Regions from separate parts of the Arthrobacter sp. SPT-J7 genome, predicted to be linked through region 1. Evidence: riboswitches for the same ligand, from Rfam matches in the RefSeq annotation. Region 1 holds a riboswitch; the other holds the start of a gene.
What was found. A riboswitch is a leader RNA that binds a small molecule or an ion and turns the genes downstream of it on or off. The one in region 1 is predicted to bind S-adenosylmethionine.
Positions count from the first base shown of each region.

Region 2: another riboswitch for S-adenosylmethionine. It lies ahead of AC5RWX_RS10630 (hypothetical protein); the one in region 1 lies ahead of AC5RWX_RS07650 (O-acetylhomoserine aminocarboxypropyltransferase/cysteine synthase family protein).

Region 1 covers NZ_JBNHFF010000004.1:8,058-12,743, reverse strand. Annotated here, with positions in the region: gene malQ (4-alpha-glucanotransferase) at 1-829, opposite strand, end outside; gene AC5RWX_RS07655 (ParB N-terminal domain-containing protein) at 934-1,275, opposite strand; SAM riboswitch class I at 1,539-1,631, shown strand; gene AC5RWX_RS07650 (O-acetylhomoserine aminocarboxypropyltransferase/cysteine synthase family protein) at 1,729-3,204, shown strand; gene AC5RWX_RS07645 (CoA-binding protein) at 3,201-3,698, shown strand; gene AC5RWX_RS07640 (Ig-like domain-containing protein) at 3,921-4,686, shown strand, end outside.
Region 2 covers NZ_JBNHFF010000005.1:216,841-221,526, reverse strand. Annotated here, with positions in the region: gene AC5RWX_RS10640 (ABC transporter ATP-binding protein) at 1-116, opposite strand, end outside; gene AC5RWX_RS10635 (ABC transporter permease) at 113-1,882, opposite strand; SAM riboswitch class IV at 2,102-2,232, shown strand; gene AC5RWX_RS10630 (hypothetical protein) at 2,262-2,618, shown strand; gene AC5RWX_RS10625 (Dps family protein) at 3,234-3,794, opposite strand; gene AC5RWX_RS10620 (TspO-related membrane protein) at 3,920-4,686, opposite strand, start outside.

The DNA of each region.
Region 1 (4,686 bases):
CGTCCAGGTTGGCGTCCTGGAACATGTTGACCAAGGGGACGTCGCGGGCTTCGGGAACGTCCTCCACCCGCAGATACAGCGGATTGAAGAACCGGCGCGTCGCGGGCAGGTAGGGCGAGGGCTCCACCGGCGGCTTCGGTTGTGCTGCGTGCAGCGGATTGATCAGCACGAAGCCGGCACCCTGGGCGGCGGCCGTTTCGGCAAGGCGGGCGAGGTCGTCCAAGTCGCCGACGCCCCAAGACGACCGCGAGCGAACGGAGTACAGCTGAGCCATCACGCCCCACGTCCGGGGAAGCCGGTCGGCGGTGGTGAGCCGCGGCGGAGTGACCACGAGCGCGCACCGCGTCCAGTTGCCGGAGGATTCCGCGACCTCGCCGCCAGCGCCCTGCTCGTCCACATCCAGGGCCAGTTCCAGAGTGTGCCAGCCCAGCGGGAGGTCAGCCGGCACAACGGCGGCCAGACGAAGATGCGGGTCACCTTGCTCGTCCTCCGACCCGGCGGCCACCACCTGCACCGCGCGCCGCGATCCGTCCTCCAACAAAACCCACACCTGCGGGCGGCCACCGGCACGGACATTGACCGGAACCTCGGTGGCAGTACCTCGGCGAATGACGACGGCGGGCGGCAGCGTGGCCTGTGACGGAGCCAGTTCCGCGGCCAGCAAGGAGGCAGTGACGTCGTCGTCCGTTGCGCAGGGAACGCCCAGCGCGGTGAGGACGGAAACCAGCGTCGCAGGGCTGACTTCCTTCTCGCCGCCGTCCCAACCGCGGAAGGTAATGCCTACGCCGTGTTCCTGTGCGAGGCGCTGCAGCGCCGTAAGGTCAGCCATAACTCCAATCTACGTGAGACCGGGCTGGGCGGTGGGGCCGCGGCCGAGACCGGTCGATCGCGCGGGCTCGGTTGTGGCGGACTCGCCGGAAGCCGCGACGGCGGTCATTGCCCTGGGCGCACACGCCGTGCAATGGCGTCCAGCACTTGCTGCCGCGTGAGCCCGCGTTGCCGTTGCGCCACGGTGATGGCGTACTCCATGGCCTCGCCGCGCAGCCCCTTTCGCACGTCGGCTTTCACCGTCGATCGGCCCAACTGCCGGGCGGCAGCAACGCGATGGTGCCCGTCCGCGAGCAGCAGGACTCCGTCGACATCAAAGATGACAACAGGCGTGGCTTCATCGAGATGCTCGAGGTAGTACGCCACCCGGTCAGGGTCGAGATGCGGACGGCCTCGTTCTATGGATTCTTGAGCGAGGGCGGCAACCGGAACGTCCATGACTGCCATGAGGTTAGTATGCAGTCGGCGCCCACAGCCGTCCATCAAAGGGCACAGCGTCCTTCGCGCGCCCGTTCCGCGCACCGCCGGAGACCGACGAAGGGGGCCAGCATCAAGGCTCGGCCGGTCAGCACCCGGGTCTCCACGCGCTCGCTGGCGCTCGCTTGGTCGACCACCGGGCACTCGCACCGCCGTCGTACTGGGAATGCAAGGCGGCACGCAACGCGGCTCAACAATTTTGGCCGCGGCTGCGGAAGTTGCGAGAATGGACGGGACCATCCCGAGCGGTTGAGAGATCTGGCTCTTTGACACCGCAGCAACCATCCGGCCCGCCGGAAAGGTGCTACCGCCAGAAGCGATGGAGAGAGCGCAAGCAATCTTTGATCCGGATGGCGCCGCCGCATCTGGTCGCGCCGCAGGACCGTCATTGCCTCGGGAACCTAAGTTTGAAGGAGCTGCCTGATGGCTGAACGCACATTCGGTTTCCGCACCCGTGCCCTGCACGCCGGCGGCACGCCCGACGCCGAGCACGGCGCCCGGGCCGTACCGATCTACCAGAGCACGTCGTTCGTGTTCAAGGACACCGACGACGCCGCGAACCTCTTCGCGCTGCAGAAGTACGGCAACATCTACTCGCGCATCGGCAACCCCACGGTGGCCGCGTTCGAGGAGCGCATTGCCTCGCTCGAGGGCGGCATCGGTGCAGTGGCGACAGCGTCGGGCATGGCCGCCGAGTTCATCACCTTCGCGGCGTTGGCCGGCGCGGGCGACCACATTGTGGCCTCGTCCAAGCTCTACGGCGGCACCATCACCCAGCTGGACGTGACGCTGCGCCGGTTTGGCGTGGAAACCACGTTCGTCGACTCCACCGACCCGGCCGACTTCGCCGCGGCCATCGGAGAGAACACCAAGGCGGTCTACACCGAGATCGTGGCGAACCCGTCCGGCGACATCGCCGATCTGGCCGGCCTGGCGGCGGTGGCGCACGACGCCGGCATCCCCCTGGTGGTGGACGCCACCTTGAGCACTCCCTACCTGATCCGGCCGATCGAGCACGGCGCGGACATCGTGATCCACTCCGCCACCAAGTTCCTGGGCGGGCACGGCACCACGCTGGGCGGCGTCGTCGTCGAATCCGGTCGCTTCAACTGGGGCAACGGCAAGTTCCCGCAGATGACCGAGCCGGTGCCCAGCTACGGCAATGTGTCCTGGTGGGGCAACTTCGGCGAGTACGGATTCCTCACCAAACTGCGCTCCGAGCAGCTGCGCGACATCGGACCGTCGCTGTCCGCGCAGTCCGCGTTCCAGCTATTGCAGGGCGTGGAAACGCTGGCGCAGCGGATGGACGAGCACCTGGCCAACGCCCGCAAGGTGGCCGAGTGGCTGGAAGCCGACGAGCGGGTCTCCTGGGTCAGCTACGCAGGCCTGCCCGCGCACCCGCACTACGAGCGCGGCCGGAAGTACCTGCCCAAGGGCGTGGGCTCCGTGTTCAGCTTCGGCGTCAAGGGCGGCCGCGAGGCAGGTCAGAAGTTCATCGAGTCGCTGCAGCTGGCCAGCCACCTGGCCAACATCGGCGATGCCCGCACTCTGGTGCTGCACCCCGGATCAACCACGCACCAGCAGCTCACCGCCGACCAGCTCGTTGCCGCCGGCGTGCCCGAGGACTTGATCCGCATCTCCGTGGGGCTGGAAGACGTGGACGATATCCTCTGGGACCTCGACCAAGCGCTGACGGCATCGCAGCAGGCCGGCACCGAGCACGGCCCCAGCCGCGACCATGAGGACGACGCGTTCGACACCTCCGAGTTCGCCTCGCCCAGCTATGCCGGTGAGTCCTGCACGATTCCGGCAGCGCGAGCCGCCCGGACAGAACCTGGAACGCGCGTAGTTGAGTCCGTGGAAGAACTGATTGAAGCCGAAGAAGGAGCCGCCAAGTGACCGCGACCTCAGAACGGACCTGGGTGGGACCGTCTGCCCCCGAACGGCTGAACATCCTGCGCAACACGAAGTCGATCGCCATCGTCGGCGCCTCGGACAAGCCCAGCCGGGCCAGCTACTTCGTCTCCACCTACCTGCTCTCCAGCTCGCCGTACAAGGTCTACTTTGTGAACCCGGTGGCCAAGGAGATCCTGGGCCAGCCGGTGTACAAGTCGCTGGCCGATCTGCCGGAGGTGCCCGACCTGGTGGACGTGTTCCGTAAGCACGATGACCTGCCCACCGTGCTGGAGGAAACCCTGGCCGTCGGTGCCAAGACCATCTGGCTGCAGCTGGGCTCCTGGCACGAGGAGGTTGCGGCCAAGGCCGAGGCCGCCGGCCTGAACGTAGTGATGGACCGTTGCGTGAAGATTGAGCACGCCCGCTTCCATGGCGGCCTGCATCTGGCTGGGTTCGACACCGGCGTCATCTCCTCCAAGCGGCAGTTGACCGCTTAGAGGACGCTCGTCTGAGGCCACGCCGGTCAGCAATCACGCCGCCGCCGGCAGCTGAAAGCCCGCCCCTGGTCCCCCGCCCTCCAGTCGGAGAGCGGAGGCCTGAGGCGGGCTTTTTGCTGCCCTGATTCCTGCCCCGGGGTGACTGTAGACGCCTCCAAGGATTTCCCCAAGGTCCTCGTCAGATGCTGTGGCCAGCCACACAACACGACTAGGGGAGTCATGATGTTCAAGAAATCCGCCCATCCAAAACACAGGAGGGGCACCGAACGTGCCCAAAGGGGGAAGCCATCCGTCCCCCAAAAAGTCACAGCCGGGCTGGCTGCGCTGGTGCTGGGCGCGGGCGTGCTGCCCTCGGCCTTGGCTCCCGCCGCGTTGGCAGCGCCGGTGGGCCAGGGCCTGACCCTCAATGCAGGGGACATGCGGTTCATCCTGAAGCAAATCAAGATCGCGGAGAACCACGCCACCAAAGAAGATGCCGAGGGTAAGCCCGTGGCGGGCCAGCCGCTCCTCGGCCCCGGGCCCAACCAGATCGCCAATCCCCTGTTGCCTTATGGGCTGCGCACCGTGGACGGAACTGATAACAACCTGGTGCCCAATCAGGGGCACTACGGTTCCTCCAGCCTGCCGTTCCCGCGGCTGGCAGAACCGGAGTGGCGGACCGCTTCCGGGGGAAAGTCGTACAAGTCGGTCAACGTGCCGCTGATGCAGGACTCCGACCCCCGCTTCATCAGCAATGTCATCGTTGACCAGACCTCCAGCAACCCGGCCGCGATCGCTGCTGCCGGCAAGGCGCACCGGACGGTGAACGACGGTCCGACGGCGGTTCCCTGCGAAGCCGATAACCTGCCCCAAGGCTGCGTGCCCGAGGGCGAGACACTCGACATCCCGAATGTCACCACCGACTTTGGGCTTTCGCCGCCATACAACGGCTTCTTTGCCCTGTTCGGCCAGTTCTTCGACCACGGCATCGATTTCACCAAGAAGACGA
Region 2 (4,686 bases), on a different contig from region 1:
CCGGAGGGACCCAACAGGCAGATGAACTCCCCATCTTCTACCTCGAGTCCTACGTGGTCCAATACAGTCTTGGTGCCGAAGGACTTGTGCAGGTTGTTAATGACGATGCTGGTCATGCGGAAACTCCTTGTACTTCTTCGCGCTGTTGGGAGGCACTGCGGCGAATGATGGTGCGGGCTATCAGCCAGAGCAAGAATGCGGCAGCTGCCAGTCCTGCCATCGCGCAGGTAAAGATGACGTAGAGGGCAGCGGCCAGAACGGTTTCGCCGCTGTTGTAGAAGCCAAAGCTGACAGTGGCGATCATTTCGGTGTTGGCGCTGCCCAGCAGGATGGGCACGTCGAGGATCCCCGACATGGTGATGGCTACGAGGAACCAGGCCGAGATGAGGGACGGGACCAGGAGCCGCACTGTGACAGTTCCAAACGCGCGGAGGAAGTTGTCGCCGGAGATTCGTGCTGCTTCTTCCATATCGACGCCGATCTGCGCCAGAGCACCCTCCAAGGTCCTGGTGGCCAGCGGGACGGTGGCGACGGCCAGACCGATGACCAGGATCCAGACAGTTCCGTAGATGCTCTTGGTTCCCGGCGTCATCAGGACCGACCAGAGGAAGGCCAGGCCCAGAACCAGGCCAGGCATTGCAGCGGGAACCCAGGATGCCAATTGGATGTAGCGGCCGAGCCGGCCCTTCATCCGGACAAAAGCGAAACTGACAACCAACGCGAGAATGACGGTCAGGAGCCCGCCGATCGTGGACACAATAATTGTGGTCTCCAACGCCTTCATGACACTCGGGGTGTTCAAGAGGCGCTCGAAATTCTGCAGGGTGAAGTCGGACGCGCCGAGGTAGGGCCGGAAGGCGCTCAGGATGACCTGAGCCACGGGAAGGATCAGCGCAACGAGAATGAACAGGAGCACCGCCGCGACCACGGCGCCCGTCCATCTCCCCGGTTTGCGGAGGTCCGCGCCCTTGGCCCTTCCGCCCACGGAGGTGTACGTCTTGCCCCCGCCTGTCAGCTTGAGCTGCAGCAGCACCAATACCGCGAGGATGGCAACGATAACTAAGGAGGAAGCAGAGGCTGCGGGGTAATCGGCTTCGTATCCGCCGCGTAAGTAGTCATAGATCTGGGTGGCGAACACGTTGATTCCGGCCGGCAGTCCAAGGACAGCCGGGGTTTCAAAGGCCTCGAGTCCTTTGACAAAAATGAAGAGGCTGGCAGCACCAAGGGCAGGCAGCAAGGCCGGCAGTTCGATCCCTATGAACGAACGGATCCGGCTTGCGCCGCCGATCCGGGCTGCCTCCTCCAAAGCCGCATTTTGATTGCGGAAGGCTCCGAGAAGAATCATGTAAGCCAGCGCACTGGCCTTCAGCACTGTCACCAATACCAAGCCGAACCAACTACGCGTATTGAAGGTCGCCGCAAGGAAGTCGAGGCCGAGCACGTCGAAGAAGCGGTTGATCATGCCCGTCTGGCCAGCACCAAGCATCGCCCAGCTCAGCGAATACAGCACGGTCGGCATCGCGACCAAGATGACCATCACGGGGGTGATAAATCGCCGGAAGGGCACATCCATCCTTGTGGTCACCGTGGCCATAAAGACGGCTACCGCCATGGAGAGGACCGTGATCACCACCGCGTAGATGACCGTTGAGCCGAGCGCCGCGTAGGCGTTCGGGTCATTGATCAGACGCTCAAATCCCGACAGGGTCCACTTGGGGTTACCCGCCAGCGGTGACGAGCTGAAGGCCCCATAGATGAGCATGCCCAGCGGCCACACGAACAACCAGGTAAATATAAGGAGGCAGACCGCTTTGCCGATCGTGCGGGCAGCCGTAGCGGGCTGGATGCGCGTGGAAGAACGCGGCGCGGTCAGGACACTCATGGCACCCCTTTCTCTTGCTTTGGTAAGCCTGTACGCAATCCGTACAAAGGTTACGTATTTCGTACGCTTGATATTAGTGATCCCATTCACGCGGCGTCAAGAATGCGTCACATAGGGCTGTAACGTGCGCCACGGATACCAGTGCGACGGGGCGCTGGGCCGACCTCGGGCTATGTGCTTACGGATTTTTGTCCGAGGCGGTCACTATGCTGAAGACAGCTTCACGAGATGCGCGCCGCCCTCCGGCAAGAGGGCAGATGCTCCGACATGGCCGCACACCAACCCCAACCTCACGGGTGGTTCGGATGACGAAGCGGTCCGTCTCCAACTGGAGCGGGCAAGAGCGTCCGCCGTGGCGGAGTGTGGAAAAGGAACTGACGTGGCCAGCTATGAAAACCGAGCCGATGACGAACCCCAGACCAAAACGGAACGGTGCGCGGTGTTCCTGCCGGGACACAAAGTCCATTGGGTCCAGATCCGGAAGGCGCTCAAAGAGGATGTCGGAATTCCAGTGACCGTTCGTCTGGAGGTGGATGGGAAAGTGCACCTCTTCGACGCTGGGGAGGAACAACTTTGCTGGCACCACGACACCGCGGACATCGCGGAGGCGCTGGCTCTCCCCTGCGGAGACATCAAGTGGTACGAGCAGGTGAGATTACTGACAATCGAGACGATCGTGGACCAGCGGTCCTTCTCCTTGGGCTGGGTTGGCGTGGCATCGGAGTGCCGGTCTTAGCCCGAACACGCCGGCGCCGAGCGTCTAACGGCGCGCTTCCGCGTCTGTCGGGGCGGGGACGCCTCAATTGCCTGCCGCTTCGAGGTTGGCAAGATACCGGCGAAACCGCCAGGAGTCGGCAAAAAAGATCGGCTTCGCCCGGCCACGCCAGGGCCTAGGATGCGGGGGGGGGAGGGCCCAAATGGCCCCGCCGCATTAAGCCCTCCCCCGAGGCAAAACCCGGGCGCTCCGGATACCAGTCGGTTCCGCCGACCAAGGTGACTGCGAAATGGTGGAAGGACACCGGCCGCTGGGAATGCGGTTCAGCCGCGGCTGAACCGTGCGGCGGATTCAACCGGCCCGCCGACTGCGTCAGGTCGACGGCGCCCGCACGGCGTCCGTCGTCCACGCGGCAGCATCAAACGGGCGCCGGCCGATTCCGCCACGAACACGACCCACGTTGTTCCCGCGCGCAGCTCCTCCCCAACCGGTGCGAAGAGGCGACCGCATCGTGGTGCGGTTCCACCGCCCGGGCCCGTGAACCTTCTGCCGACAAGGGCCCGGCAGCGCCCCACGCCAGGTGGTGCTGCTGCCGGGCCCTGAAGGCGTTGTTAATTATCAGAGCGTGCGGCCCGGCTACTTGGTCTTCTCGGCGGCGCCCTTTTCCGTCTTCTCTCCGCCGGAGGCCAGTTCGCCGGCGCTGTTCTCCAGGTGGGCCCGCATGAACCACTGGAAGAGTTCCAGTTCGGCGGTCTGGCCGATCAGCAGGTCCTCGGTGACCGGGTCGATTTCACCGACGGTCTCGATGGCCTCGCGGTGCGCGCCGACCACTCCGTTGTAGACCACGTCCAGTGCGGCGAGATGCTCGGCGGTGCCGGCACGGTGGATGTCGTAGTCGTCCCAGCTGCGTTCCTTAACCAGGGCACCGGGCAGCCCGTTCGGGGAGACGCCCAGGGTGGCAATCCGCTCGGCGACGGCGTCGATCATTGCGCGGACCTTTTCGATCTGCGGATCGAGCATTTCGTGGACTCCGATGAAGTCCCGGCCCACCACATTCCAGTGGGCGTGCTTGAGGGTCAACTGCAGGTCATTGAGCGCGTGGAGCCGCTGCTGCAGGATTTTTGCGACCTTTCGGCCGTCTTCCAGCTTGAGGCCGGGAACTGTGTAGCTTGCCTTGGATCCGGTCGTTTCCGCCATGAGAAACCTCCTTGCTCGGCGATGCCGCTTGTCGGCATCCTGCTGTTTTCCAACCTAGCTGCGAACCTTGTAAACGTCCCGCTGGGCGACGTTTCGTCAGCCAAGGGCGAAATTCAGCAGGCTTACTAATCGCGAGCGCCGCCACCCACGAGCACTCGGCTGACAATCGCCGCGAGCAGCACCACCACAGCGCAAATTCCTGCGGCGATCGCGGTGCCCTGGTCGACCAGTCCGCCGTCGAGCCGACCGACGGCGATCCAGGCCAGGCCCCAACTGGTGGCCAGCGCCGGGGCAAACCGGCCTCTGCTGTACACCGCGGTGCCAACACCGACTGCCGTTGCCAGAGCGAGCACGACCGAAGACAGCAAGGTCACCGGAAGACCTAAGCCGTCCACGCCCGACGCTGCGAAGACGGCCCCGGCATTGGCCACCGTGGCCACGGTTACCCAGCCCAGGTAGAGGCCGAAGGTTCCGTCGACAATGAATGCATCCAGTCTCCCGTCCGGCAACGTGTCGACCAGCAGCACCAGGACGCGCGCCAGCACGGCCAGCAGCATGACGATGACGGCCAGGCTGATGATCAACAGTCCGGCCTGCACCACCCAGATCCACGCGGCGTTCAACAGCATGGAGGCCACCGCCCAGGGGCGCAGCTCAGCCTGCCGGCCGGACCGCCGCTGGGCCGGCAGCAATTGCCAGACCGCGTACGCGAGCAGTCCGAGGTAGATGACGGACCAGATCCGGAAAGCCGGCGCGGCCGGAGCCAGCGGCGTGGAGTCTTCGTTCAGCCAGCCGTCTGCCGCCTGCTGGATCGGGGTTCCGATCACTACGCCGCTGCCCATGAAGGCGGCAACAATTGCCAACAAGGAGCTGACCAGCACCAGTATCGGGA